DNA from 3 places in the Rhizobium sp. 01T437 genome. Region 2 is predicted to be linked to each of the others. Evidence: predicted binding sites of a transcription regulator. Region 2 holds the regulator's gene; each other region holds the start of a gene.
What was found. The regulator PhoB, encoded in region 2, activates phosphate uptake and scavenging genes when phosphate is short. The targets are predictions, from matches to a motif close to TGTCATNNANCTGTCAT.
Positions count from the first base shown of each region.

Region 1: the regulator PhoB is predicted to act here: its motif matches at 1,487-1,503, upstream of AC1DM5_RS20235 (acid phosphatase).
Region 3: the regulator PhoB is predicted to act here: its motif matches at 5,650-5,666, upstream of olsB (l-ornithine N(alpha)-acyltransferase).

Region 1 is NZ_JBFTPM010000009.1:150,481-160,518, forward strand. Features, by position in the region: gene AC1DM5_RS20235 (acid phosphatase) at 1-1,344, opposite strand, end outside; gene AC1DM5_RS20240 (cytochrome-c peroxidase) at 1,556-2,854, shown strand; gene AC1DM5_RS20245 (organic hydroperoxide resistance protein) at 2,914-3,336, opposite strand; gene AC1DM5_RS20250 (MarR family transcriptional regulator) at 3,465-3,941, shown strand; gene AC1DM5_RS20255 (MFS transporter) at 4,004-5,404, opposite strand; gene AC1DM5_RS20260 (LysR family transcriptional regulator) at 5,528-6,490, shown strand; gene AC1DM5_RS20265 (L,D-transpeptidase) at 6,639-7,364, opposite strand; gene AC1DM5_RS20270 (L,D-transpeptidase) at 7,541-8,353, opposite strand; gene AC1DM5_RS20275 (alpha/beta hydrolase family protein) at 8,501-9,424, opposite strand; gene AC1DM5_RS20280 (cisplatin damage response ATP-dependent DNA ligase) at 9,540-10,038, opposite strand, start outside.
Region 2 is NZ_JBFTPM010000006.1:126,363-136,400, reverse strand. Features, by position in the region: gene pstC (phosphate ABC transporter permease subunit PstC) at 1-305, shown strand, start outside; gene pstA (phosphate ABC transporter permease PstA) at 302-1,624, shown strand; gene pstB (phosphate ABC transporter ATP-binding protein PstB) at 1,639-2,454, shown strand; gene phoU (phosphate signaling complex protein PhoU) at 2,499-3,212, shown strand; gene phoB (phosphate regulon transcriptional regulator PhoB) at 3,343-4,026, shown strand; gene AC1DM5_RS13685 (pyrroline-5-carboxylate reductase) at 4,154-4,942, opposite strand; gene AC1DM5_RS13680 (GcrA family cell cycle regulator) at 5,245-5,775, opposite strand; gene AC1DM5_RS13675 (acetylornithine transaminase) at 6,200-7,399, shown strand; gene argF (ornithine carbamoyltransferase) at 7,445-8,362, shown strand; gene AC1DM5_RS13665 (Hsp33 family molecular chaperone) at 8,454-9,446, shown strand; gene apaG (Co2+/Mg2+ efflux protein ApaG) at 9,549-9,941, opposite strand.
Region 3 is NZ_JBFTPM010000006.1:238,961-248,998, reverse strand. Features, by position in the region: gene mutS (DNA mismatch repair protein MutS) at 1-1,527, opposite strand, end outside; gene AC1DM5_RS14240 (NADP-dependent malic enzyme) at 1,641-3,926, shown strand; gene AC1DM5_RS14235 (bleomycin resistance protein) at 3,972-4,607, opposite strand; gene olsB (l-ornithine N(alpha)-acyltransferase) at 4,726-5,601, opposite strand; gene AC1DM5_RS14225 (hybrid sensor histidine kinase/response regulator) at 5,710-7,944, opposite strand; gene lspA (signal peptidase II) at 8,000-8,506, opposite strand; gene AC1DM5_RS14215 (TrmH family RNA methyltransferase) at 8,503-9,360, opposite strand; gene AC1DM5_RS14210 (class I SAM-dependent methyltransferase) at 9,357-10,038, opposite strand, start outside.

The DNA of each region.
Region 1 (10,038 bases), on a different contig from region 2:
GATGCGGTTGCCCGGGCCCCAGCGGTCCGCCTTCGGCGGTGCGACGTGATCCCAGAAGCCGCCGTTTTCGTCATAGGTGACGATGACCAGCATGTGCTCCCATTGCGGGCTCTTTTCGAGATGCGAAACCAGGTCAGCGAGGTGCTGGTCGCCGCTCGAAACATCGGCGTAACCGCCATGTTCGTTGAGGTTGCCCTGCGGCTTGTAGAAGGAAACGGCCGGCAGCTTGCCGTCGTCGATATCCTTGATAAAGGCTTCGCCGCCGAGGCCGCCGTCCTTCAGGTGCTCGGCGCGGGCGGGCGTGCCCGGCGCATAGTTGGCGAAGTAGTTGAAGGGCTGGTGGTGGAACTGGAAGTTCGGCACCGGCGTGGCATTCTTGCCATCGAGTGCTGCCTGCCAGGCGCCGCTATACCATGCCCAGGTGACGCCCTTCAGCGACAGCAGGTCGCCGATGGTAATCTCGTGCTGCGGCGGCAGGGTGTTCGGTTGCGAGGGATCGGCATAGGTTGCATCGCCGTCCTTGGCCGGGGCGTTAGCGCTCGGCTGATAAGGCGGCTGCATGGTGTTGACCGCATGGAAATCCGGCGTGAGGTTGCCGTCGGAGACGAACTTCGGAGCGCCATCGAGGGCGGATTTCGGTCCGTTGTCGGCAACGGTAAGCGAAATGCCGTCGGCATCGACCTTGGCGATCGTCGGCTTGGCCGGGCTCTTGTCGGCATCCGCATAATAGGGCGCGCAGGCGCAGATCAGCTGGAAGTGGTTGAAGAAAGAGCCGCCGAAACCGCCCTGGAAGAAGTTGTCGGCGAGGACGTATTTCTTGGCGACCTGCCACATGGGCAGGATCGAGCCGTCATAATGGCCCATGACGAGGCCGCCGGAATCGGCCCAGGCGACGAACTTATCGTTCTTGCCGCCGTCGATCTGCATCTGCTCCTGATAAAAACGATGCCAGAGGTCGCGGGTGATGACGTTTGTCGTCTGCGCGAAGCCCTTGGGATCGTCGATCGAGAAGACGGCGTTGGCGAGGTGAGCGGACTGGGCCTCGGTGACGGCGGGCGTGACACCCTTGGCGGTCAGGCCGCCCCAGGAAGGCGGCAGTTCGGCGAGAGGCGCGCCGTTGCGATCAAGCTGCCGTGCCTGGCTTTCGCTTGCATTGGCAAGGCCGTTGGCGCCCGGAAAGCTGCCATAGAGGTTATCGAAACTGCGGTTTTCAGCGTAGATGACGACGATATTCTGGATCTTGTCCATACCGGCGGGTGCTGCATAGGCGGCCGCGGCTGATACCAGCGGCAGCATGGCCGAGCCGGCCAGCGAAAGATTGCGGAGGAGATTCAGTCTGGTCATGGCGGGATACCTCATGGCTAAGGGGGCGTGGCTAGAGGGGCGCCCGGCGGACGTGGAATGGCCAAGCGCAGGCGAGACGCTATTCCCGCCATCTATCAACTTTGTGACATCGGGCGGGTTGGGCCTGCGGCCGGTACGCGCGCGTCATCAATCTGTTGCAGTCAGGTTCGATCATGAGGGCCCACAATGTTAACCCATTGGAATCCCTGACATGGCGACGAAGATTATCTGGCTCCTCCGGTCTGGTATGGCGCTCGGTTTGGCGGCGACAGCGCTCGGTTTTGCCATCTTGCCCCTGCGGCAAAGCAGCGCGGCCGTTGTCGGCGGTGTGCATCCCGGCCCGATGTCACGGACGCAAGCCTATGCCCGCGCCGAAGCGCTGACGGAACTCGGCCGGAAAATGTTCTCCGACACTTCGCTTTCCGCCTCCGGCGTGCAGGCCTGCGCCTCCTGCCACGATCCGCATCATGCTTTTGCACCTACTAGCGCGACACCGGTCGAAATGGGCGGGCCGCATATGGACCAGCCGGGACAGCGCGCCGTGCCAACCTTGCGCTACCTGCAGGCGATACCCTCGTTCACAGAGCATTTCTACGATTCCGAAGACGAAGGCGACGAGAGCGTCGACAACGGGCCAACAGGTGGCCTGACCTGGGACGGGCGCGTGGACCACGGTTACGACCAGGCGAAGATCCCCCTGCTTTCGCCTTTCGAAATGGGCAACAAGGATGAGGCCCAAGTTGTCGCCTCGCTCCGCAAGGCGGTCTATGCGGAGGATTTCCGGGAGATTTTCGGCCAGGATATATTCGGCAATACCAGGGATGCCTTCCAGGGTGCGGTCGAGGCTCTCAGCACCTTCGAGCAGAGCGGTGCGGATTTCTACCCCTATTCCAGCCGCTATGACGCCTTCCTTGCCGGCAAGGGAACACTGACTGCGCAGGAGCTGCATGGGCGTGAACTCTTCGAGGATCCGGCCAAGGGAAACTGTTCGAGCTGTCATTTGAGCGAGCCCGCCAATGACGGCGAGCCGCCGCAGTTTTCCGACTTCGGCTTCCTGGGGCTGGCGGTGCCGCGCAACATGGCGATCCCCGCCAACAGCGACCCTGATTATCACGATCTCGGCCTCTGCGGCCCTCAGCGTACCGACTTCAGGGACCGGCCGGACTATTGCGGCCTGTTCCGCACGCCGACGCTGCGCAACGCGGCGGTGAAGAAGAGCTTCTTCCACAATGGCTACTTCCATTCGCTGCGTGACGTCGTCTCCTTCTACGCTACGCGCGACAGCGATCCCGGTCGCTGGTATCCGAAAAATGCCGACGGCACGATCCGCAAATATGACGATGTTCCGCAAGCCTATTGGGACAACCTCAATCAGGATCCGCCTTTCGGCCGCAAGCCCGGCGACCCGCCGGCGCTGACGGAATCGGAAATCGACGACATCGTCGCGTTCCTCGGCACGCTGACCGATGCGGACCAGCTGCCTAGTCCGACACAGCAGGCCGCGCACTGAGCGCAAAATAAAAGGCCGGAGCAATACCCCGGCCCTTCTCGACTGATGCTGCAGAATAATCAGGCAACCGTGACCGGAACTTCGGTCGAGGTGCGCATGGCGTGGCTGTAGGGGCAAACGATGTGAGCGGCCGCAGCGAGCTTTTCGGCAGTTTCGCGGTCGACGCCCGGGATGTTGACGGTCAGGGCCACTTCGATCCCGAAGCCGCCGCCATCCTCACGCGGGCCGATGCCGACGGTTGCAGAGACGGTGGTTTCCTCGGGAATCTTGACCTTTTCCTTGCCGGCCACAAATTTCAAAGCACCGAGGAAGCAGGCCGAATAACCGGCCGCAAAGAGCTGTTCGGGATTGGTGCCCGTTGCGCCGTCGCCGCCGAGTTCCTTCGGCACGGTCAGCGTGACGTCGAGAACACCGTTTTCGGAAACGGCGCGGCCTGCGCGGCCACCGGTGGCGGAAGCTTTGGTCGTATAGAGAATAGGCATGACAATCTCCTTTGGTTGGCCCCGTTCGTTCGGGTTGAGTTTTTAATAATGCCCAATTAAATTGTACGCAAGTGAATTTTGCAAATTGCATTCGGAATTTGAAAGGAGGACAATGAAGTCCTCTAGGGATGGCGGCGATGAAAGCGAGACCTGCGAAAGTGATGGAAATACCGGAAGAGGAAAAGCGGCTGGAGAAGCAGCTCTGTTTCGCGGTCTATGCGACAGCGCATGCCTTTACCCGCGCCTATAAGCCCATACTCGACAAGGTGGGGCTCACCTATCCGCAATATCTCGTCATGCTAGTGCTATGGGAAAAGGCCGAACTGCCTGTCAAGACGATCGGCGAGCAGCTCGATCTCGATTCCGGCACGCTCTCCCCTCTCCTCAAACGGCTGGAGCAGAACGGCCTCATCAAGCGCACCCGCGATTCCCGCGATGAGCGGCAGGTCATCGTGTCGCTGACGCCGAAAGGTCAGGCGATGAGGGGCGAGGTCAATACGATCATGTCTTCGATAGGCGAGGCGATCGGCTGCACGCTGGAGGAAATGGCCGTCATGCGCGACATGCTGACCCGGCTCAGGGGAAATCTCAACGCAAGCATATAGGCCGTGACTTGATCATCGGCTGAAAGAGGATGCCCGCGCCACGCCGGCGCGGGCAATTTGCATTATTCTGCTGCCTGATAGGCCTGCGGGCGAAGCGTAGAGGTCTTCGGGCCGACAGCGGCAAGCAGGGTGATCAGGATCGCCAGCAGCGCCACGAAGACGATACCGCCGACATAGGGATCCCAGCCGAAGTGCGGAGCTGCGGCGAAGATCGCGGAAGCGGCCGCCAGCACAATGCCGCCGCCGATCTGGAAGGAGGCAAAGAGCAGGCCGGAGGCAAGGCCGGACTTGTCCTCTTCGACATCAGACAGTGCTGCAACCTGGATCGCCGGATAGGTAATGGCATAACCGACACCGAGCGGGATCTGGTTGAGGGCAACCAGGATGATCGGATCGATGTGGCCGACCAGAGCGACCCAGAGGATGTAACTCGTCGCCTGCAGGCCGACACCGACGGCCATCAGGCCCGTCGTGCCGCGATTCTGCGCGACAGTGGCAAAACGCGGTGCCAGGAACATGACGCAGACGCCGCCGAAGGCGAAGCAGAAGCCGGTGGCAAAGGCCGACCAGCCGATGACATCCTGATAATAGAGCGTCGCGATGAACTGGAAGCCGACATAGGCGCCTTGGAACAAAGCGGCGATGGCATTGGCATGGCTGAGTTTTGCCCTGCGGAAGATATGCAGCGGCACCATGGGGTCGGCATGGCGCGATTCGACGATCAAGAAGAGCGCGATCAGCACCACGGAGGCAACGAGCGAACCCCAGGTGAAGAAGTCATTCCAGCCGGCTGCGGCAGCATTGGTGATGCCGAAGACGAAGAGCAGCAGGCCGGGGGTGATCGTCAAGGCGCCCGCCCAGTCGAAATGCTTGCGTCCCTCGCCGCGCCGCGCATCCGGAGGCAGGACAAAGGGAGCGATCGCCAGCGTGAGGATTGCGACCGGAGCGCCCATGACGAGCGTTGCCCGCCAGCTCACCAGGGTGGCGGCACCGCCGAGCACCATGCCGAGCACAAAGCCGGTGGCGCCCGTGGAGGCGAAGACGCCGAGCGCCTTTGCCCGCTTCTCGCCCTCGCCGAAGACGGAGAGCAGCAGGGCAAGGGCCGCCGGGGCGGTGAAGGCTGCGGCGATGCCCTTCACCAGGCGGGCAGCGATCAGCGTCGGCCCGCTATCCACGAAGCCGCCGGCAATGCTGGCGGCCGCGAAGATGCCGAGCGACCAGAGGAAGACGCGGCGGTGGCCGAAGAGGTCGGCGACACGGCCGCCGAGCAGCAGGAATCCGCCGTAACCCAGCACATAGGCGCTGACGGCCCATTGAAGCGAGGTTGCCGGCATACCAAGTTCGGTCTGGATGGCAGGCAGGGCGACCCCGATGGTGGACACATCCATGGCGTCAAGGAAATTCGCAGCGCAGAGCAGCAGCAACGCCAGGCCGGCTCCGCGTGGAGATGGGGAATTTGTCATCGATCTCAGTTCCTTCTTTGCTGACGCCTTCGCCGGGAGGCTGGCGGGCGGCAGGGAACGAGAAAATGTACAGCTTCCGACCCTATTGCAAATTGATAGTACCCATGTCAGGTATTACTGATAATGATGAATGACGCTATCCTTCGCAAAATCGATCTCAACCTTCTGCTCGCCTTCTCGGTGTTGATGCAGGAGCGCAATGTCAGCCGTGCTGCCGAAAGGCTGCTGCTCGGCCAGCCCGGACTTTCGGCCGCTCTCAAGCGGCTGCGCGAGGCACTTGATGATGAGTTGTTCGTGCGCGTCGGCCGCGGCCTGCAGCCAACGGCGCGGGCGCTGGCCATCGCACCGGCAATCGAGGATGCGCTCTCCGGCATCGAACGGGCGATCCGCCCGCCCACTGGCTTCGATCCATCAACCTGGCAGGGCGAATTCCGCGTCGGCATGTGCGACAATCTGGAAACGGCCTTCTTCGGCCCTCTGGTCGCGCGGCTGCGCCAGCTTGCGCCGGGCGCACGGCTCGTGGGTGTCGCTGCCGACAAGCGCGATGCGGCGCAGATGCTCGATGACGGCGCGTATGAATTCAGCATCTCCGTTCATGGCGAACCGGCCTCCTGGCATATCCGCATGCCGTTGTTCGAGCAGTGCTCGATCGCCATCTACGATCCGCAGCAGTTGAAGCTGAAGCCGCCGATCAGCGTCGAGGATTTCATCGCCGCGCCGCATATCGCCATCTCCTTTGTCGGCAGCGCGACAACGGCGGTCGATGCCGCGCTCGACAAAGTGGGTCTGAGCCGCAACGTGGTGGCGACCGTTCCCCGCTATTCGGCCGTGCCGCCGGCGCTGAGAGCCATGCCGTCGATCGCCGTCGTGCCGGAATCGCTGGGCCGTTGCATGGCGCAGCTTCACAATCTCGAGGTGTCGATGCCGCCGATCGAGCTGCCGGCCGATCCGGTGTCGATGCTGTATCGGCGGGTGGACAGGGCGGACGAGCGGGCGTCGTGGTTTCGGCGATTGTTTGTCGAGGTGGCGGATAAGGCGCTGCTTGCTTCGGGATGCAGAGCTGGGATTTGCGCTGAGGCGGCTTGAGAATTCCCCAAATGAAAAAGGAAAACCGCCCGATCGGGCGGTTTTTGTTTTGGGCTAGGCACCACTCCAGCCCTGCGCTTACGCTTCGGGCGTTCGTCGTTACAATCGATTCACTGGATCGATTGTTGCCGCTGCGCGGCACCTCTCCTCACTGCCAAACAACGATCGGGGTTTTGTTGGGAACGCGATCGTAGAGGTCAATGATATCCTGATTGAGCAGGCGCACGCAGCCCGACGAGACCGCCTTGCCGATGGAGCGCCATTCCGGATTGCCGTGCAGGCGGTAGAGCGTATCTTCGTTGTTCGAGAAGATGTAGAGGGCGCGCGCACCGAGCGGGTTCAGGAGGCCTGGCTCCATACCGCCGCGGTCGATCGAATATTTCGCAAGCTCCGGCTGGCGGGCAACCATCTCATTCGGCGGCTTCCAGCGCGGCCATTTCTGCTTCCACTGGATCACGCCGTTACCCGACCAGGCGAAGCCTTCGCGGCCGATGCCGACGCCGTAGCGCATCGCCATGCCGCCGGGCTGGACGAGATAGAGGAAGCGCGAGGGCGTATCGACGACGATGGTGCCGGGCGGCTGACCCGTCGGATCCACGACCTGCTGGCGATAGTAGCGCGGATCGATCTGCTGATAGGGAACGGCGGGGATGAGGAAACCGCCGTCTTCGATTGGGCCGTACATGACGGCAAGTTCTGCTTCGCCGGGCACGCTCGTCGTCTGGAACGCGCGGAAGGGCGAACGGTAGCTGATCGACATGCCGCCATTTTCGACCGTATTCGAAGTGGAGGCACAGCCTGCCAGCGCGGAAGCCGCTGTCAAAGCCGAAAAGGAAAGAAAGCTACGACGGGAGAGGGGTTTATCGAGGCTCATGACGCGGGACTGATTTCCTTCGTGATACGGGGCTTGCCATAAATGCAGCTCACCCCTGATTCGTCCAATGCCGAAATCGACAAGGAAAAAATCTATCGGCTTATACTAAATAAACCATAGCATCACGCAGACGTGTCCAACTCCAGGCAGACGATCTCGCCTGCCCTGTTGCAGCCCTACATCACCACGATCTCGGACTTGGCCGGCACGCGGTCGTAGAGGTCGACCACATCCTGATTGAGCATACGCACGCAGCCGGAGGAAACCGCCTTGCCGATCGACTGCCAATCAGGCGTGCCGTGAATACGATAGAGCGTGTCCTGGCCGTCCTTGAAAATATACATGGCGCGGGCGCCGAGGGGATTTGCGAGGCCCGGATTCATGCCGCCATTTTCCGCAGAGAAGGGACGAACTTCCGGCTGGCGGGAGACCATTTCGACCGGCGGCGTCCAGCGCGGCCACTTCTGCTTCCACTGGATGACGCCGCGGCCCTTCCAGGCGAAACCCTCGCGGCCGAGGCCAACACCGTAGCGCATCGCCCTGCCATTGCCCTCGACGAAATAGAGGAAGCGGTCCTTGGTATCGACGACGATCGTGCCCGGGCGCTCGTTGGTCTGGTAATCGACCTCCTGGCGCAGATATTCCGGATGGATGCGAGTGGCGGGGATAGCCGGTAACGTGAAATCGCCGTCCTTCAACTGGCCATACATGCCCATGTCGAGGTTCAGCGGGTTGCTGACCGGCAGACCGTAAGTCTGGTGGAACTGCGTCTTGTAGAGTTCGCGCGTCTGCGGCACCGGCTGATCTGGGATCGGCTTGACGCGGCGCGGATCGACGCCGGGTGGCTCGTAGAAGACCGGCGAGATTTCCTGCACGAAGCGCGCAGGCGAATCGGCTGCGACATCGGGCACGAGAATGTTGCAGCCGCTGAGCGTCATTGCGGCAGCCGCGAGCCCGGCAAACGGGAAAGCCCGGCGCAGAAAATTCATGAAACCACCCTCATCAGCGACAACAGAGACAGCATTATCTGCTCGCAAGATGGCATTCGCGGCTGGCGCGAGGCTGGTGGCCGAAGCTGAAATCGGCTGAAAAAGACTGATGATGCAGGTCCTTGCCGGACCCGCATCCGGCAGCCATCAGGCCGCCACACCGTGGAAGAACTGGATGCTCTGTTCGATCTCGGCCGGCAGCGCCGAGGTATGGTTGCCGGCGACCGTATCTGCTTCAATATGCGTGCCTGCCGCACGGGCGCGCGAGACGAGCAGATCGGCGCGGTCGTTGAAGTGAGACTCTTCCGTGCCGTGCAGTACGCGCACCGGGCATTTGAAGCTGTGCGCGTAGCAAAGCGCCGTGCGCACCTCGAATTCATGCGTGTTGGAATCGTCGAAGCGGATGTCTTCAGGATAGCGGTTGAAGAAACGGAAGGCATCTGCATTACCTGAAATCGGCACGGCCGCCCGAAAATGATGCGTACTCATCGCCGTCAGCATGGTCAGCGTGCCGCCGACGCTGTGGCCGGCGATGAAGAGGCGCTCGGGATCGACGCCCGGCAGATGGCGCAGGCGCTCGGTCGCGGCGAGCACGTCGTCCACCTCGTCATAGAAGCCTGAGAAATTGCCCATCTGGCCGTTTTCGCCGCGCATGGACGGCATCATGACCACATAACCGGCATCGATGTAGGGCTTCATGAGCTGCCAGTGGCCCATGCCCATGGCATTGCCGCCGTGAAGGAAGAGGATGCCGGGCTTTGGCTTGCTCTCGCGCTTGAATTTGGACACCCAGGCCGTCAGTTCCAGCTCGCCGCCATAGCCGGAGCGGTAGAAGATCCGGTCGGCATCGGCGGGTGCTGTCAGCGGCTCGTAATTGTCCGGCGCCGGCCCCTTCTGCAGCAGCTTGGTGCGGAAGTGATGGCGGACACCGGCATAGTCATGCTTGGCGAGCCTCGGAACATCGGGAACATCGAAGGCATTCGCAAGGCGAGGCAGCATAAGAGAGCCTGCCATGCCTGCAAGCAGGCCGCGGCGTTGACGGAAAAAGGCATTTCGTTCTTGCGAGCTCATACGCGGCACCCATCATTTCCCCGGCTCAAAAAATCTGCACCGGAAGAGCGTTGCCGCCAATACACATGCTGTTGAAAACGGGGGGCCTGCGTCATTTTTGCGCAGGCAGATATCGTCAACCCGCTTTGGCGTCGATCATAGCAATGAGCGTCCGCAGCCGATCGGCCTCGTAGGAGGGCTTGTCGGGGCGCAATCTCGCAATGCGAGGGAAGCGCATGGCGACGCCCGACTTGTGGCGAGTGGAGCGATTGATTCCCTCGAAGGCGACCTCCACCACGAAGCCGAACTCCTTATCCGCCCGCACTGCCCTGACCGGACCGAAACGCTCGGTCGTGTTGTTACGCACGAACTTGTCCAGCACTTCGAGCTCGGCATCGGTGAAGCCGAAATAGGCCTTGCCGACGGGGACGAGCTGTTCGCCATCCTCGTCATCCGCCCAGACGCCGAAGGTGAAATCCGAATAATAGCTGGAGCGCTTGCCGTGGCCGCGCTGGGCATACATCAGCACCGCATCGACATTGTAGGGATTGCGCTTCCACTTGAACCACGGCCCCTTCATGCGGCCGGCCTGATAGATGCTGTCGCGGCGCTTGATCATCACGCCTTCGATAACG
Region 2 (10,038 bases):
TGGTCTTGCCCGCAGCTCTTCCCGGTATCGTCGGCGCGCTGCTGATGACTGCTTCGCGCGCCATTGGCGAAACCATGATCGTGGTTCTGGCGGCCGGTGTCGCCGCCCGCATCCAGATCAATCCCTTCGAGCCGATGACGACAGTGACCGTCAAGATCGTCAACCAGCTGACCGGCGACCTTGAATTCACATCGCCGCAGACGCTGGTTGCCTTCGCACTTGGCATCACGCTGTTCTGCATCACGCTTTGCCTCAACATCTACGCGCTCTATATCGTGCGCAAATACCGGGAGCAGTACGAATGACGAATATTGTTTCCCCCGTCGCCGGCGTCACCGTTTCCAAGGCGCCCGCGCGTCGCGATATCGGCATCAAGCGTCGCTACGCTGCCGAGCGCCGGTTCCAGGCTTATGGCATCGCAGCCATAGCATTCGGCCTCGTCTTCCTCTTCATTCTGCTGTGGACCGTCATCAGCAACGGCTATACCGCCTTCCTGCAGACGTCGATCACCCTGCCGATCGAATTCACCGAGAAGACGATTGACCCGGACAACAAGCGTGCGACCGACCCTTCGGTGCTGGTCTCCGCCAACTATCCGGTTCTGCTGCGCGACGCGATCGTCAAGCAGCTCAACATCAATGCGTCGAGCCGTCCGGACGTACGCGACGCATCCGCCATGCTGTCCAAGGGTGCGCCCATTCAGCTGCGCGACATGGTCGTTGCCGACCCGTCGATCATCGGCAAGACCGTCAATGTCACGGTGCTTGCGGATGCCAATATCGACAGCGCCAACAAAGGCCAGATCGATCTCTCGGTCGATGAGAAGAACCGCAAGGTCAACGACAAGCAGGTTGCCTGGATGAATGAGCTGAAGGCGAGCGGCGCTCTCCACAAGCAGTTCAACACCGGCCTCTTCGTCAACGGCAATTCCAGCCGTCCGGAAGCCGCAGGTCTCGGCGTCGCCCTTATCGGCTCGCTCTATCTGATGCTGATCGTTCTCGTCCTTGCGCTGCCGATCGGCGTTGCCGCCTCGATCTATCTCGAGGAATTCGCGCCGAAGAACAAGCTGACGGACCTGATCGAGGTCAATATCAACAACCTCGCCGCCGTTCCGTCGATCGTCTACGGTCTGCTCGGCCTGTCGGTCTTCATCAACTTCGCCGGCCTGCCGCGTTCGGCACCGCTGGTCGGTGGTCTGGTGCTGACCCTGATGACACTGCCGACGATCATCATCGCGACGCGTGCGGCTCTGCGCGCCGTGCCGCCGTCGATCCGCGCGGCTGCCCTCGGCCTCGGCGCCTCGAAGATGCAGATGGTGTTTCACCACGTGCTGCCGCTTGCAATGCCCGGCATCCTGACCGGCACGATCATCGGCCTTGCCCATGCACTCGGCGAAACTGCGCCGCTGCTGCTGATCGGCATGGTCGCCTTCGTCGCCCAGGCGCCGAGCAGTCCACTCGATCCCTCCACGGCACTTCCGGTTCAGGTCTACATGTGGGCCAACGAAGCCGAGCGCGCATTCGTGGAAAGAACCTCGGGTGCCATTATCGTCCTGCTCCTGTTCCTGATCGTCATGAACATGGGAGCTATCCTCTTGCGTCGTCGCTTTGAGCGCCGCTGGTAAACGGAGTAGAGATCATGAACATGTTGACGGAAGCCGCAGTTGAGAAGGCGCTGGACCAGAAAATGAGCAACGTCCCGTATAAGATGATCGGACAGGATGTCTCCGTTTATTACGGCGAGAAGCGCGCGCTTTTCGATGTCAATCTGAACGTCCGCGAAAACACCGTGACCGCCCTGATCGGCCCGTCGGGCTGCGGCAAGTCCACCTTCCTGCGGTCGCTGAACCGCATGAACGACACGATCGACGGTTGCCGGGTCACCGGCAAGATCACGCTCGACAGCGATGATATCTACGATCCTGACATCGACGTCGTCGAACTCCGCGCCCGTGTCGGCATGGTGTTCCAGAAGCCGAATCCGTTCCCGAAGACGATTTATGAAAACGTTTCTTACGGCCCGCGCATCCATGGCCTTGCCAAGTCCAAGGCCGACCTGGACCAGATCGTTGAGACGAGCCTGCAGCGCGCCGGCCTCTGGAATGAGGTGAAGGATCGCGTGCATGAATCCGGCACCGGCCTTTCCGGCGGTCAGCAGCAGCGTCTGTGCATCGCACGCGCCGTTGCCGTCAGCCCGGAAGTCATCCTGATGGACGAGCCCTGCTCGGCGCTCGACCCGATCGCGACTGCCAAGGTCGAAGAGCTGATCCACGAGCTGCGTGAAAACTACACCATCGTCATCGTGACGCATTCCATGCAGCAGGCCGCGCGCGTATCACAGCGTACGGCCATGTTCCACCTCGGCAACCTGGTCGAGGAAAACGATACCGACAAGATGTTCACCAATCCGGACGATCCGCGCACCCAGGATTATATCATGGGCCGGTTCGGCTGATTTTGGCGATGTGAAGCCTTCCCGATTTTCGAGGACAAAGCCCCATGGCATCGACACATATTTTTTCCGCTTACGATGACGATCTGAAATTCCTGTCCCGGCGCATTTCCGAGATGGGTGGTCTTGCCGAACAGATGGTCGGCGAGGCCGTCCGTGCGCTTGTCAACGGTGACACTGCGCTCGCCCAGAAGGTCATTTCCGATGACGTGATCCTTGATCACGCGGAACGCGAAATCAACGACAAGGCGATCGTCACGATTGCTCGTCGCCAGCCGATGGCCTCCGACCTTCGCGAGATCATGGGTTCGATCCGCATCGCCGCCGACCTCGAGCGCGTCGGCGACCTTGGCAAGAACACCGCAAAGCGCGTCATCGCCGTCCAGAGCACCGGCGTTCCGCGCAAGCTCGCCCGCGGTCTCGAGCATCTCTCCGAACTGGCGCTCGTCCAGCTCAAGGAAGTGCTCGATGTCTATACGACGCGTTCCGCTGATAAGGCCAAGTCCATCCGCGAGCGCGACGATGAGATCGACGCGATGTACACCTCGCTGTTCCGCGAACTCCTCACCTACATGATGGAAGATCCGCGCAACATCACGAGCTGCACGCATCTTCTCTTCTGCGCCAAGAACATCGAGCGTATCGGCGACCATGCGACCAACATCGCAGAAACGATCTACTACATGGCAACCGGCGCCCAGCCGGAGGGCGAGCGTCCGAAGGACGATAGCTCCAATACCGTTGGTGCGGTGACGGAGTAATCCTGAACTGCCGATTGCATGCGCGCCCCGCGCGGGGGCGCGCAAAGGTGCAGCCAATTCCGAGTTCCTGCATGGTCCCTTGCTTAAATCACCCCCGGTTTAAGGATCATGCATTAGGAGACTGACACGCATGATCCCAAGAGTTGCAGTTGTTGAAGATGAAGAGGCGCTGAGCGTGCTTCTCCGCTACAACCTCGAGGCTGAAGGTTTCGAGGTGGATACGATCCTCCGTGGCGACGAGGCCGAAATCCGGCTTCAGGAGCGCACCCCGGACCTGCTCATCCTTGACTGGATGCTGCCGGGCGTTTCCGGTATCGAGCTCTGCCGCCGGCTGCGCATGCGGCCGGAAACCGAGCGTCTGCCGATCATCATGCTGACGGCCCGCGGCGAAGAAAGCGAGCGTGTTCGCGGTCTTTCGACCGGCGCGGACGACTATGTCGTCAAGCCCTTCTCCACGCCGGAACTCGTCGCCCGCGTCAAGGCGATGCTGCGCCGCGCCCGCCCGGAAGTTCTCTCCACCGTTCTGAAGTGTGGTGATATCGAGCTCGATCGCGAAACGCATCGCGTTCATCGCAAGAGCCGCGAAGTCCGCCTCGGCCCGACCGAATTCCGCCTGCTCGAATTCCTGATGTCGTCGCCGGGCAGGGTCTTCTCCCGCTCGCAGCTTCTGGATGGCGTCTGGGGCCACGATATCTACGTGGACGAACGTACTGTCGACGTCCATGTCGGCCGCCTGCGTAAGGCGCTGAACTTCTCCAACATGCAGGATGTCATCCGCACCGTCCGCGGCGCGGGATATTCCATGGAAGCTTAATCCGAGTGATCGGAGGTCCAGACGGGTCGCTCGCTTGCCGGGCGGCCCGTTTGTCTATCTGGCACCCCGAGCTTCTTATGAAAGCCGACACCAGGCGCCGAAAGCGGACCTCGAGAGAACCTGCTTTCTACAGACGAATGCGTGCGAGAACTCGATCAAGAGCCTTTTGCAGAGCCGCAGTGCCGCCGAACTCGCGAAAGTCTTCGAGCACCTGTTCATTCAATCCGCCCTTGGTCGAATGCTCGCCGATGAGTTCATCAAAACTCGCGACAGGTTTTGAACGGGCAGCATGGGCGAGGCCGGAAAACAATTGACGGAGGTAGGCGTCGCCAGCCGTTCCCGAAAGCCCCTGGCTCTGCAGCCAGGTCGACGTCTCGTCCAGGATGCCGAAATAGGTGGCCATCAGGCAGCTCGCCACCGCGAGAAGTTCGAACTCAAGTTTGTTTTCAACCTGGATCGCCGTTCCGAGCGCCGAAAAGAGGGCGTGGGAAACCTCGTCGAGCGGGTAGATCGCGGTCGCGCCCTGAAGATCTGCGACGAACGGAAGTGGAATTGCCAGGCTCAGGCGAACTGGTTGATCGATCCACGCCAGCAGTTGATCCATTGGCGTGGCCGCGACAAAGCTGATGACATGGTGACCCGGCCGAAATCGGAGCGAGCGGATCACCTCCTCGGCAATTTGCGGCCTCACTGCCACAAATACGAGATCGGATCGGTCGAGAACATCCTGGTTGCCCAAAGCGATCGACACATTCCGGTTTGCCGCCGCAAGGCGGGCGGCGACGCTCGCGCTGCGCGGTGACAGCACGATCGGTGTGTCGCGAAACGCTGTCTTGCTCAATCCGGTGACGACGGCCTCGGTAATCGTGCCCGTCCCGACGAACCCCATTGTCATCCGCTTTGGATCGATCTCCATTGGCACCCCTGAGCGACTGTTTGCGCCGTGCTACTCCACGAGAATACCGCATCTGTATCAGAAAATCGCGTTACAGCGCCATGACCACCGTTCCATACCGGTCTAGGGCTGAAACGCATCGGTGGCGTTGGGCCACATAAGTTCGCATCGTCAGGCATGGTGAACGGCAGGCAGAGATCGGCCTCCGGCAGATCGTGGTCAGGAGCCGTTTTCCAGCCCTCCTGTGCCGGCTAAAAAAATACGCCCCTCTGCGCGTCAGCGAAGAGGGGCGGCGGATGCTGCATTTGTTGAGAAGGTGCGGGTCAGGCGACCCGGACAGCCTTGCGGCGTTCGCTGACCGGCTGGTAGGCGAGGCGCTGGTGATAGTTGCAATAGGGCGAGGAATCCGGGGAGTCGCAACCGCAGAAGTAGAAGTCGTCCTTCAGCGGATCGCCGACCGGCCACTTGCAGGTGCGCTCTGTCAGTTCCGTCAGGCCGAGGCGGCGGGAGATCGGCACGACCACGTTTTTGGCCGGCACATATTCCATTTCCTCGACCGTTTCGATCTCGATCTCTTCCTTCAGCATCGTTGCGCCCTGCTGGCGGGTAACGGTGCGGGTGGTGATGCGAGACGCATAGTTCGGGGCGCGCGGAGCCGACGTATTGCGCTTGGGTGCGCGCGCAGCGGTTGCCGTGCCGCCGGCCTTGGCGCGGCCGGGAAGACTGAGCCGGTGAACCTTGCCGATAACAGCGTTTCTACTCACTCCGCCAAGCTGCGCAGCGATCTGGCTGGCGCTCAGCCCCTCTGACCAAAGCTTCTTGAGCTTCTCGACACGCTCGTCTGTCCAGTTCATTGCCCTGTCTCCACCTTTCGCGTTGGTGATGGCAGAATCCCTCACCGTTGCCTCGGAAGTCTCCGAAGCAAGAAACGCCTGATCAATTTTGGTGACTAGTTCCGCCGCATGCAGTCTAGTAATTGAACTTTAACCTAGTGTGAGCCTGACTCTGTGACAAGAGTCGCAGGAATCCGATGAATCCGAATTCGGGGTTTTCCCCAACTTGCTTCCCCGGCGAGTCATTTCTGCAACATTAGCTGTTGATAGACCTGCAAGTCTGATTTGAGGCTTGACGCATGTGCTAAATCCTCAGTTTTGTTGACATTGCAGTGCGAAAAGTAAATAGTGCTCCCTGCCGCCGCAAGGCGGCATTTTTGATTTTTCGGGCCTGGTTTTCTTAGCCGGAGTCCGTTGCCTTAGAGCCTGACCAGGAGATTGCGCCATGGCTGAAGCCTCGCCGCTTTATGATACCTATTCTCGTGCCCCGCTGCGGTTCGAGCGAGGCGAGGGCGTGTGGCTGATCACCGAAACGGGCGAGCGATATCTGGATTTCGGCGCGGGCGTTGCCGTTACCTCCGTGGGGCATAGCAATCCGCACGTTGTGGCCGCTCTCAAGGATCAGGCTGACAAGGTCTGGCATCTCTCCAATATCTATGAGGTGCCGGGACAGGAGAAGCTTGCCAAGCGCCTGACGGATGCCACTTTCGCCGACAAGGTGTTCTTCACCAATTCAGGCGCCGAGGCGCTCGAATGCGCCATCAAGACTGCGCGCCGTTACCAGTTCTCCAAGGGCCATCCCGAGCGCTTCCACATCATCACCTTCGAAGGCGCCTTCCACGGCCGCACGCTCGCGACCATCGCCGCCGGCGGTCAGGAGAAATATCTCGAAGGTTTCGGCCCCAAGGCCCCCGGCTTCGATCAGGTGCCTTTCGGCGATATCGAGGCCGTCCGCGCGGCAATCACCGATAAGACGGCCGGCATCCTCATCGAGCCGGTCCAGGGCGAGGGCGGCATTCGCCCGGCGACCCCGGAATTCATGAGGGCGCTCCGCGAGCTCTGCGACGAGCATGGCCTGCTGCTGATCCTCGACGAGGTGCAGACCGGCGTCGGCCGTACCGGCAAGCTCTTTGCTTATGAATGGTCGGGTGTTTCGCCTGATATCATGGCGGTTGCCAAGGGCATTGGCGGCGGCTTCCCGCTTGGCGCTTGCCTCGCAACGGCAGAAGCTGCCTCCGGTATGAAGGCCGGCACGCATGGCTCCACCTATGGCGGCAACCCGCTGGCCATGGCTGTCGGCAGCGCGGTGCTGGATATCATCCTGGCCGATGGCTTCCTGCAGCATGTGCGCGATATCACCCTCGTCTTCCGTCAGGGCCTCGCCTCGCTCAAGGATCGTTATCCCGATGTCATCGAAGATATCAGAGGCGAAGGCCTGATGCTCGGCATCAAGGCTGCCATCCCTTCGGCAGAACTTCTGAAGGAAATCCGCGCCGCCCATCTTCTGGCGATTCCGGCAGGCGATAATGTCATCCGTCTGCTTCCGCCGCTGGTCGTAACCGCGGAAGAGGCGCGCGAGGGAATTTCCCGTATCGAGCGCGCCGCCGAAAGCATCCGTGCCGCCAAGGTCAAGAAGACCGCTTGATAGGACAATGCCCCGCCCGACGGCGGGCGTAGCAGGTAACGAACAATGGCTTCCCCCAAACATTTCCTCGATCTCTCCGCGGTCACCGCATCCGACCTCAGAACCATCATGGACGATGCCAAGCTGCGAAAGCAGGCATTCAAGGCAGGCAGCGGCGACAAGCCGCTCGCCGGCAAGATGCTGGCCATGATCTTCGAGAAGCCGTCCACCCGAACCCGCGTCTCCTTCGATGTCGGCATGCGCCAGCTCGGCGGCGAGACGCTGTTCCTGTCGGGTACAGAAATGCAGCTCGGCCGCGCCGAGACGATCGGCGACACCGCCAAGGTTCTGTCGCGCTATGTCGACGCGATCATGATCCGCACGACCGACCACAATCGCATGCTGGAGCTTGCCGAGCATGCGACCGTGCCGGTCATCAATGCGCTGACGGACGATACCCATCCCTGCCAGATCATGGCCGATATCATGACCTTCGAAGAGCATCGCGGCCCGATCAAGGGCAAGACGATCGCCTGGACGGGCGACGGCAACAACGTGCTGCATTCGCTCGTCGAAGGCGCTGCCCGTTTCGGCTATCGCATGAACATGGCCGTACCCCTTGGTTCCGAGCCGAAGGATCACTATCTGAACTGGGCCCGCAATGAGGGCGCCGAAGTCATGCTTTACCATGATGCAGACCGTGCGGTCGCCGGCGTCGATTGCGTGGTGACCGATACCTGGGTCTCCATGAATCAGGAACATCGGGCCCGCGGTCACAATGTCTTCCAGCCTTATCAGGTCAACGCGCATTTGATGGCGCAGGCCGGCAAAGACGCATTGTTCATGCACTGCCTCCCCGCTCACCGCGGTGAGGAGGTGACGGATGAGGTGATCGATGGTCCGCAATCCGTGGTCTTCGATGAGGCGGAAAACCGTCTTCATGCGCAGAAGTCGATTCTTGCTTGGTGCCTGGGCGCGATCTGAACCATAATCGGATGTCGCGAGTTCCAAACTCGCGGCTGCGCAAGCAGCCGGTACGCTAGCCGGCTGCTCTGACAAAACAGGAGTGAAAGCCATGGCAGAAGCTGCCGCCGCCCTCGGCGAGTTCGATTTCGCCGGCGATGATCATGTCGTCCCCTTCCAGGTGGAAGGGCTGGATGTGCGCGGTCGCGCCGTCCAGCTCGGCCCAATGCTGGATTCAATCCTCGAACGCCATCATTATCCCACGCCCGTCGCCCGCCTCCTGGCGGAAGTGGTGGTGCTGACCGTGCTGCTCGGCACCTCGCTGAAATTCGACGGCAAGTTCACCGTCCAGACCAAGAGCGACGGCCCCGTCGATCTGCTGGTCGCCGATTTCTCGACGCCGGAGAATGTCCGTGCCTATGCCCGTTTCGATCAGGCGCTGCTCGATCAGGCGATCGCATCGGGCGAGACCGAGCCGGAACAGCTCCTCGGCAAGGGCGTGCTCGCCTTCACCATCGACCAGGGCAAGTTCAGCCAGCCCTATCAGGGCATCGTGGCGCTTGACGGCACCTCGCTGGAAGACATTGCCGGCGTCTATTTCCGCCAGTCGGAGCAGATCCCGACGCGTGTTCGCCTTGCCGCCGCCGAGCTCTTCGACCGCGACGAGAACGGTAAGCCGCGTCACCGCTGGCGGGCAGGGGGCCTCGTCGCCCAGTTCCTGCCGGAAGCGCCGGAGCGTATGCGCCGGCCCGATCTTCACGGCGGTGATGGTGACACGGCTGCGCGCGCCCATGTCGAGGATGATGCCTGGACGGAAGCCCGCTCGCTCGTTGAAACCGTGGATGCCGATGAACTGACCGATCCGCTTGTCGGCACCGAGCGCTTGCTCTTCCGCCTCTTCCACGAGCGCGGCGTGCGCGTCTACGAACCGCGAGCGGTCTTCGATCGTTGCAGCTGTTCGCGGGAAAAGATCGGTGGCGTGCTGAAGGGCTTCAGCGCCGAGGAAATCGAGGCGAGCCAGGAAAACGGCGAGATCTCGGTCACCTGCGAGTTCTGCTCCACGACCTACCGCTTCCCGGTGCACGAAGTTGCAGCGGCGGAGTGACTAAAAGCATGTTGCGCAAAACTGTGCAGCGGTTTTGCGATAACGACATGCGAAAACAAGGTCTAAAGCGTGGTAAGCGAATCTGAAAGATCGCGCCGCGCTTTAGTTAAGCACCCTGAGCAGGCCGGGTGAATCCAGCGAGAAGGCGGGTATGTCGACATTGAACATCTCGCCTTCGTCCGTCTCCATCTGGTAGTGGCCGAACATCAGGCCGGATGGCGTATCAAGCGGGCAACCGGAGGAATATTCATAGGTGTCACCTGGCTGCAGCCGCGGCTGTTCGCCGACGACGCCGGGGCCGCTGACCTCGTCGATCTGCCCGTTCTGGTCGGTAATGTTCCAGTAGCGGTTGACGAGACGCACGGCGATGCCGGAATTGTTGCTGATGACCACACGGTAACCCCAGACGTAACGATCGTCCTCCGGATCGGATTGCTCCTCCAGATAAAACGGCTCGACAACGACTTCGATATCTCGTGTGAGGGCGCGATACATGCCTTACACCTTAGTCAGGATATGTTACCCGTATCTTATAAGAGGCCTCTGCCGTCAAGAAACGGTACAGTGATCGCGGCCTCACCACCCCCGGTTG
Region 3 (10,038 bases), 110 kb from region 2:
CTCTATGAAGTAACCGAGGATATTGTTGTGTTTGATCTTCAGCGATTTGATGCCGGTCTCTTCGGCATATTGCAGCTGCAGGCCTGCAATGACCCGGCGCGACTGGTCGCGCAGCGCCCGAACCTCGTCGAGATCGGCATTGGCACCGTCGCGCAGGAAGCCACCATCGCGTTTTAAGAGCGGCAGCTCTTCGGCGAGGTTATCCGCAAGCAAGGTTTCGAGCTCGGACGGCAGAGCCTGCAGCCCCATACGCGCCTGTTCCAGCTCCTCCGGCAGCATCGCGCTTCCCAGCAGATCGGCGATATGCGCGGCTGCGCCAAGCCCTTGGCGGATCGCCCAGAGATCACGCGGACCGCCGCGGTCGAGCGCCAGGCGGGAGAGCGCCCGCGGCATGTCGGGTACGTGTTTCAGTGCGTCGCGCAGATCGCCGCAGAGCGACGGTTCCTGCATCAGGAAGCCGATCGAATCCAGGCGCTCGTTGACGCGGGCGGGATCGGTGAGCGGCGACATCAGCCGTTCGGCAAGCAGTCGTGCCCCACCGCCGGTGGTCGTGCGGTCGATCGCCTTCAGCAGCGCACCGTTGCGATCACCGGAGAGTGTGCGTACAAGTTCCAGATTGGCGCGTGTGGCCGGATCGATGAACAGCGTCGAGGCGCCGCTCTCCCGTTCCGGTCTGCCGAGCGGCGGCCGTTCGGCAATCTGCGTCTTCTCCACATAGGCGATGGCGGCTGCCGCGGCTGCAAGCTCGGCGCGTGAGAAACTTCCAAAACCGTCGAGCGTCGAAACGTCGAAGTAGCGCGCTATACGGGTTTCTGCCATCGCACTGTCGAAAAGCACAGCCGGCTGTGGAACGGCGGTGCGGCCGAGTACATCGAAGACAGACTTCAGTTCGCCGTCATAAAACATCGTATCCGGTACGATGAGTTCGCGCGGATCGATGCGCAGGATGTCGGCGAGCAGTCGCGATGCATCGGTTTCCGCCAACCGGAAGACGCCGGTGGAAATATCGATCCAGGCAAGCGCCAGAACCGGCTCGGAAGAGCCTCGGATACGCGACAGCGTCATAAGATAGTTCGATTCCGAGGGCGAAAGCAGCCTCTCCTCGGTAATGGTGCCCGGCGTGACGAGGCGGACGACATCGCGCTTGACGACCGATTTCGCCCCGCGCTTCTTGGCTTCCGCCGGGTCTTCCACCTGCTCGCAGACGGCGACGCGATAGCCGAGCGCAATCAGCTTCTGCAGATAATCGTCGGCCGCATGCACAGGCACGCCGCACATCGCAATATCCTGCCCCATATGCTGGCCGCGCTTGGTGAGCGTGATGCCGAGCGCGCGCGAAGCCTCGAGCGCATCCTCGAAGAACAGCTCGTAAAAATCGCCCATGCGATAGAAGAGCAGCGAATCCGGATTGTTCGCCTTGATCTCGATAAACTGTTCCATCATCGGCGTCGCCGAGGCGCGGCTTTCTTCAGTCGCGAGCTCGGCTGCCGAGAAGGCTTCGTTTCTGATGTCTATTCGTGCGTTCACGGAGGTGCAGTTTTTCCCAAAAAAACAGGTGCCAACCCTATCCGCGCGCCGCTATAGATGACAACAGCAATTGGGGAAGAGGAAAACGTCACCCACAGACGTTTGGAGGAGGCATGTCCCAGATGGAGAAGAAAGAACGGCCGGTGACCTCTGTTACCGATCAGGAAGCGCTCGAATTTCACGCGATGGGTCGGCCGGGCAAGCTGGAGATCAACCCGACCAAGCCGATGGCGACGCAGCGCGACCTCTCGCTGGCCTATTCTCCGGGTGTCGCGGTGCCGGTCAAAGCCATCGCCACCGATCCGGCCACGGCCTATGATTATACGACCCGCGGCAATATGGTTGCCGTCATTTCCAATGGCACGGCCATTCTCGGTCTCGGCAATCTCGGCGCGCTTGCCTCCAAGCCGGTCATGGAAGGCAAGTCAGTCCTCTTCAAGCGTTTCGCCGATGTCGATTCCATCGACCTTGAAGTCGATACGGAAAATGTCGACGAATTCATCAACTGCGTGCGTTTCCTCGGTCCGTCCTTCGGCGGCATCAATCTGGAAGACATCAAGGCGCCGGACTGTTTCGTCATCGAAAGCCGTCTGCGGGAGCTGATGGATATTCCTGTTTTCCATGACGATCAGCACGGCACCGCGATCATTGCCGCCGCCGGCCTCATCAACGCGCTGGAACTGACCGGCCGCGATCTCAAGACCACCAAGCTCGTCTGCAACGGTGCTGGCGCTGCCGCCATCGCCTGCGTCGAACTCATCAAGTCGATGGGTTTTGCGCCTGAGAACATCATCCTCTGCGATACCAAGGGCGTCATCTATCAGGGTCGTACCGAAGGCATGAACCAGTGGAAATCGGCGCATGCGGCAAAGACCGATACCCGCACGCTGGAAGAAGCCATGAAGGGCGCTGACGTCGTTTTCGGCCTGTCGCAGAAGGGCGCCTTCTCCGAGGAGATGATCAGCTCCATGGCCGACCGGCCGATCATCTTCGCCATGGCCAACCCTGACCCGGAAATTACGCCCGAGGAAGTTGCTCGTGTCCGTGACGACGCCATCATGGCGACGGGCCGTTCGGACTATCCGAACCAGGTCAACAACGTGCTGGGCTTTCCCTATATCTTCCGCGGCGCCCTCGATGTCCGCGCCTCGACAATCAATGATGCGATGAAGATTGCCGCTGTGAAGGCACTCGCCAGCCTTGCCCGTGAAGACGTGCCCGATGATGTTGCGGCCGCCTATCAGGGCAATCGTCCGCGTTTCGGTGCGCAATACATCATCCCGGTTCCCTTCGATCCGCGACTGATATCCGCCATTCCGGCCGCCGTTGCCGAAGCGGCGATCGAAAGCGGCGTCGCCCGCAAGATCATCACCGACATGGCTGGCTACAAGCGGGAGCTGTCGGCCCGCCGCGACCCGATCGCATCCACGCTCGCCAGCCTCTATGAGCGCGTGCGCCGCCATCCGAAGCGCGTGGTCTTTGCCGAGGCCGAGGAAGAGCAGGTGATGCGCGCCGCAATGTCTTACGCCAATCAGCAGCTTGGCACCGCGATCCTGCTCGGCCGCGAGGATCTGATCCGTGCAACGGCCGAACGCGCCGGCATCGACCTCAATCGTCCGGGCCTCGAGATCGTCAACGCCCGCATCTCGACCCGCGTCGAGGCCTATATCGATTATCTCTATGCCCGCCTGCAGCGGAAGGGCTACTTGCACCGCGATGCGCAGCGCCTGATCCATAATGACCGCAACCATTTCGCTGCCACCATGGTGGCGCTTGGCGATGCCGATGGCATGGTGACGGGCATCACCCGCAACTATTCGACGGCACTCGAAGATGTGCGCCGCTGCATCGACCATAAGCCGGGCCATCGAGTGATCGGCGTGTCGATCGCGCTTTGCCGCGGCCGCACGGTCTTCGTTGCCGACACTGCGGTTCACGATATGCCGACGGCCGAGGAGCTTGCCGATATTGCTGAGGAGGCCGCAGGTCTCGCGCGCCGCATGGGCTACCAGCCGCGCGTCGCGTTGCTCGCCTATTCCACCTTCGGGCATCCCTCGGGTGAACGTTCGGAGCGCGTCCGCGAAGCTGTGAAGATCCTCGACAAGCGTCGCGTCGATTTCGAGTATGATGGTGAAATGGCCGCCGACGTTGCCCTGAACCGTAAGGTGATGGAGCAATATCCCTTCTGCCGCCTCTCCGGTCCGGCCAACGTCCTCGTCATGCCGGCATTCCACTCGGCATCGATCTCGACGAAGATGCTGCAGGAACTCGGCGGCTCGACGGTCATCGGACCCATCCTCGTCGGCCTCGACAAGGCGGTGCAGATCACCTCGATGGGCGCCAAGGACAGCGATATCGTCAACATGGCTGCGATTGCGGCCTATGCTGCCGGCTCCTGATAAAGAAGAGAGCGGACCGCTCACGCGGTCTGCTCTCAGACCAGCCTAGCCCGCAAAAGCGATCAGATTTCCATCCCGATCGCATACGATGAATGTTCGTGCACCCCAGGGCTCCAGCCTCAGTGGCTGATGAAACGGAACGCCGTTTGCGGTGTATTCGAGAAACAGCGCCTTCACGTCATCAAGCGTAATCGTCGCCGAGAGGATATCCCTCTCGCGCTGGCGAAGCTCCGGATGGAAGGCAGGCATGTCAACGTGCCGGAGGTTAAGCCTCGCTGCACCGCGAACGACCTGTGCGTAAAAGGGTGGTTCGCCATAAACGAAGGCAAGAGCGAAGCCCAACTTCTGTGTGTAGAAATCGCAGGCGGCCTGGATATCGCTCACGAAAAGCTGCGGCTGGGCATCAAGCAACGTCGGTTGGGATGTGGATTTTTGTTCGGCTGTTGCACTCATGTCGGCGAAATCCTTTTTCAGCGCCGCCCAGCTTTCGAATCCCTCCTGTGCCGCCACGAGTTCCTGCGCATCCGCAAGCTTGAACTCAAGCTCGAGGATTTGCCGGTCACTGAGATGGCGGTAGCGGGCAAGCCAATAGCGGATTTCCGGTGCAACAGGATAATAACGATCCTGATGCCACCGTTTGAACCGCTTGGCTTTCTTCCGGAGATTCTCGAAATTCGGCATGGCGCAAGGTTTTGATGTTGTAGGCGGGCATAGCCCAGCCGGCACCATTGCCGATGCGCCCTACTGAAAACGCCGAAAGAGAATGAATTGACGAGGCACCGCCGTCAAGCGGCAGCCGTCAGCTTGCAAAACGGCCTGCGTCCGCACCGTAATAGTTGAGATACCGGTCGGAAATGCTTGATATCGGCAGCACGATCAGCACGTCGGTCGTGTTGAACGCCTGATCAACGACAGCGTGGGAGCCGACCATTGCGCCGAGGCGCAGGTAACCCTTGATGAGCGGCGGCAGCGCCATCAGTGCCCTTTTCGGATTGACACCTTCAGCCGGCATAAGGTCCATGTCGCGCGCCAGATGCGGCAGCGCGCCGACGGCCCATTCATCCTTGGCGAGTACGCTGTGATAGAGGAAGGAGAGAGCCAGCGCATGACTTTCCGGGTGAACGCCCGGGAAGGAGGCGCAGCCGAACATGGCGCTCATGCCGTGCTTCAGCGCATAGGCCCAATTACCCTGCCAGAGCAGTTCGACGATGCGCTTGGTGCGGTATTCCGGCAGCACGCAGGAGCGGCCAAGCTCCATGAAGCGCTTGTCGGGGTGGCGGGCAATGAGCTCGTTGATTGCAAATTCCGAAGCCGAGTAAAAACCGCCATTGGCCATGGCGACGTCCTGTCTGAGCAGGCGGTAGGTACCGACGATCTGGTCTTCGGCATCGCCCTCGATCGAGCGGTCGAGAACGAGAAGGTGGTCGCAGAAGGCGTCATAGGCATCGAAGTCCCGCTCGCGGCGCATGGCGTCCGCTGGCAGCTGAGCCTTCATTTCCTCGACGAAAACGCGGTAGCGCACGGCCTGCGCGGCATCGATCTCACGCGCGCTGCGGGCAAGGCGGGTCTCTAGATTGCCGATGCGGCCGAGAACATCGCCTTCCTTCGGGGCGGCAGCTGTCGAGGGCCGAGCGGCCTCGGCAGTAGCGTCACAATTAAGGATGTCAACAGACATGGCGATTCTCCCGTCTCCGGCCTATCACACGCCATAAAACACTTATGTACGACAGGAAAGTGACATACCGAATTTGTGCACGCAAGAAACGTGCCGTTTTCCCCAGCTTTAGCGCGCCTCAGCCCGGCGGGCTGAAAGAGCAACAACCGCCTGTACTTCGGTGAGCAGCCTGACCGGATCCACCGGCTTCACCATGACGCGATTGGCGCCGTTGAGCAAGACCTGTCGCCGCGATTCGTCGCTCTTGTCCGCAGTCAAAACGATGACCGGAACCGGTTGAAGATCGAGCCGACGTTCGTGTCCGCGCAGGCGTCCGAGCATGTCGATACCGTTGCCGCCGGGCATGGAAAGATCGCTGATGATGATGTCGGGCCTGTCGTCACCAAGCGCACAATCGAGCAGGGTTTCGAAATCATCCACATGCCTGACCGAGTGGCCGCCTTTTTCCAGCATGACGCGCACCAGCATGGCGTTGATCGGATCGTCCTCGCCGAGGAGGACCGAAAGGCCGTCGCCCACCGCCGTCCGTTCTGCAATGGACGGGCCGAGGCCGGGCTGGTTGTCGTTCAGCGCATCGCGCTTCTCCATGCCACGCATGCGTCCGCGCAGCACGTCGATCAGCGACTGCTCGCGCAGCGGCCGGATCAGCCACGCATCGAAGAGGTCGAGCGAATAGGAGTTCCGCTCTTCCGGATTGACGAGCAGCACTTTGCGCAGGCCGAGTGCCGCGATCTCCGTGCGATCGGCGATATGCAGCGAGAATTCCTCGGACATGCGGTGATCGACGATGATATCGGTCGGCCGGTCACCGCTGCGAGCGAGCGACAGCAAGCTTTCGCGCGCCGCCTCGCCGTCGGCGACGAGGTGGCAGCGCCCGCCGAGCGTCGTGATCGTCTCGGCAATCGCTCTGCGCGCTGCACCCGCCGGGGCAAGCAGCACGATGCTGTTTCCCGCCAGCAATGCATTCCGGCTGGCTTTATCCTCATCCGAAAGTTCGACGGGGAAACGGATGGTGAACTGGCTGCCCTTGCCCCTCTCGCTTGCAACTGTCAGTGAGCCGCCGAATTCGCGCATGATGCGGGCGGAGATTGCAAGGCCGAGGCCCGTGCCGTTGCTCTTCTGGGCAAGCGAGCCGCCCTGTTCGAATTCCCCGAATATGCGGGCCTGCTCCTCCGCCGTCATGCCAGGCCCGGTATCCGTCACGGATATCACCAACTCGCCGGCCGCCCTGGAGACGTGGATGAAGACACCGCCGGTCTGCGTGAATTTCACCGCATTGCCGATGACGTTGAAAAGCACCTGCCGCAGCCGCGCCGGATCGAAGCTCATCAGCTCCGGCACATCGGCGGAGACCGTGGCGCCGATCTCGATACCCTTTTCATGGGCGCGGTGCGCCAGCATTTCCACGACGCTTTCGACGAGCTTGCGCAGCGATTCCGACCGCGGGCGGAGCTGGAAACGGCCGACCTCGATGGTGGAGAAGTCGAGCAGATCCTCGACCAGCTGCGTCAACGCATGGCCGGACTGGCGGATGCTGGTCAGATAGTTCTGCTGTTCCTGCGTCAGCTTCGTTTCGGAAATCAGATGCGCCATGCCGAGAATGCCTGATAGAGGCGTGCGGATTTCGTGGCTGACCGTGGCGAGCAGCCGAGATTTGGCGGCGCTGTTATACTCGGCCTTCTGCCGCGCCTCCTCACGGCTTTCGGCGGCAAGCCGCTCTTCAGTCACGTCGCGTGCGATGCTCTGCAGAAGCAGGCGTCCGTTTGCCGGATCACGGGTCACGACATCTTGCCAGAGAAAGATGCGCTGTCCGGCCGGTGTTGAAATCTCCACATCGTATCGATGCGGTTGCGGGCCGGGACGGAAGGCGAGGCCGATCTCTTCACAGGTCTGGCCTTCAGGTTTGGCGCGCCCGGTCAGGTGGCGGAAGGTATCGTTGGCGCCGATGATGCGCCGGTCCATCATGCGGGTAACGACGATATCGCCGAGCACGTCATGGACCGTGCCGAGCAGACCGGTCGCATTGACACGTTCCGTCGTCTCCGGGCTACGGCCGCCGGGCCGGTTTCCGTTCCTGAAAAGAACAGCAAGATAGCCTGCAATCGCGGAGATCAGGATGAGGCCGAGGCCCGCCATGAGCGGCCCGCCCCAATGAGAAAGCAATAGCAGCAGGATCGCCGAAATGAGACCTGCTCCGCCGAGCCAATGGAAGAGCAATGGATGCAGGGAGCGAAGGGTAGCCGGCGACGTCAATTCACCCGCCGTCCGGCCTCGATAGGCCCTAACGGCGGCTCCGCCGAACGCGGCGGACAATCGTTCCTGTAGCTGCGCCATACTCTGCATGCAGTTCAGCTAACATATTGCCCGTTCCGAATGTTTTCAGGAATCCGCTAAAAATTTAGTGATCCGCCTTTTTCGGCTTCTGCAGCATCTCATCGAGAATGACGCAGCCGGCGCCGACAGTGATGAAACTGTCGGCGAGATTGAAGACAGCGAAAGACCAGGTTTCCGTGTGAAAGAGGATGTAGTCGATCACATGGCCATAGGCGAAACGGTCGATGAGATTGCCGATCGCCCCCGCAATGATGAGCGCATATCCGAGATGCGCCAGCCAGCGGTCTTTGGCCGTGCGATGCCAGAGATAAAGCACGAAGGCGACGATGATCAGACGCATGCCGACGATGAACCACCCATCCATGCCCGACAGCATCGAGAAGGCAACGCCGAGATTGTAGGTGCGGTAGAGCGCCAGCATCGGAATGACGGGAATGGCTTCCTGCAGCGGCAGATAGTGGTCGACGGCGATCTTGACGATCTGGTCGAGGATGACGGCGATCACGATGAAGATCAGGATCGGCAGCGGTCGCGAGAAGAGCGCCGGGCGTGCGGTCGCAAGATCAGTCATTTGCCCTCGGACAGTGAGAGGAGATGGCGGCGTGCCTCGAAAAGCATGACGGCGGTGGCAACGGCGAGATTGAGGGAATCGGCGCGGCCCTGCTGGGGAATGCGGGCAAGCGCATCGGCTTCCTTGGCAAGCTGGTCCGGCAGGCCGGATTGTTCGTTGCCCATCAACAGCACGACCGGTTTTTTCTTGTAATCGATCGTGCGGTAATCGACCGAGCCGGCAAGGTGGGTCGCAACGACGGAAACGCCGGCATGCTTCTTCCAGGCGGTGAATTCCTCTGCCGTCGCATGGGCAACCGGAACGGCAAAGACCGAGCCCATGGTGGCCCGCACCGTTTCCAGCGAGAAGGGATCGGTCGTCTCGCCGACAAGGATGACGCCGGAAGCGCCGGCCGCATCGGCTGTGCGGATGATCGTTCCGAGATTGCCGGGATCGCGCACGCGGTCGAGCGCTACCCAGGTCTCGCCATCCTTTGGCCTGATATCCCTAAGCTTCGTCCAGCGTGTTTCGAAAATGCCGACCACCATCTGCGGATTGTCGCGCCGGGTGATGGAGGAAATCACCTTCTCGTTGACTTCGAGCACGAGACCGCCGGATGCGACGGTCTTTGCTGCCATCTGTTCGACCAGCGGCTTGCCCTTGGCGGCCTTGGCATAGACAAGCGTGCGGATCGTCCAGCCGAGCTCGATCGCATCTATGACGAGCTTCAGCCCTTCGGCCATGAAGGTGCCGCTCTCTTCGCGCGACTTCTTGTTGGTCAGCGCCTTGATGTCCTTGATGATCGGATTGGCAAGCGAGGTGACTTCCTTCACATGCCCGACCTTGCGAGGGCCGCGATCGTGGAATTCGTTCATTTCGGCACCCAGCGGGAAAAGAGAGATGTGGAGAGTGCGCGGCCCGGCGTTTTACCGTCAAGGCCGGCCTCGCGGATGACGAGTTCGCCTGACTCGACGACGCCGCCTGCGCCGCGCATCGTCTCGCGCATCAGTTCATGGATGGAATAGAAGCTTGCCCGGATCGAATAGGCCGTCAGCACGAGGCCAACCGCCTTCGGCGACAGGATCTCGCGGCAGATATCCAGCATCAACGGCAGGTGCTCGAAAAGGTGCCAGACCTCGCCATTCGGACCGCGGCCGAATTTCGGCGGGTCGGTGAGGATAATGTCGTACTGGCTGCCGCGCCGTTCCTCACGCAGGATGAATTTCATCGCATCCTCGCAGATCCAGCGGATCGGCAGCTTTTCCATGCGTCCCAACGCCTGGTTTTCACGCGCCCAGCCGATCGCCTTCTTCGAGGCATCGACATGGGTGACTTCCGCACCGGCAGCCGCTGCGACCAGCGAGGCAACGCCCGTATAACCGAAAAGGTTCAGCACCTTCAGCGGCCGTCCGGCGCTTTCCACCTGTTGCTTCATCCAGCTCCAGTGAACGATCTGCTCTGGAAAGACCCCGACATGCCGGAAAGAGGTGAAGCGCCCGAAGAAATCGACACCGAGCAGGTTGAGCGGCCAGGTTTCGCCAAGCGCTTCCTTC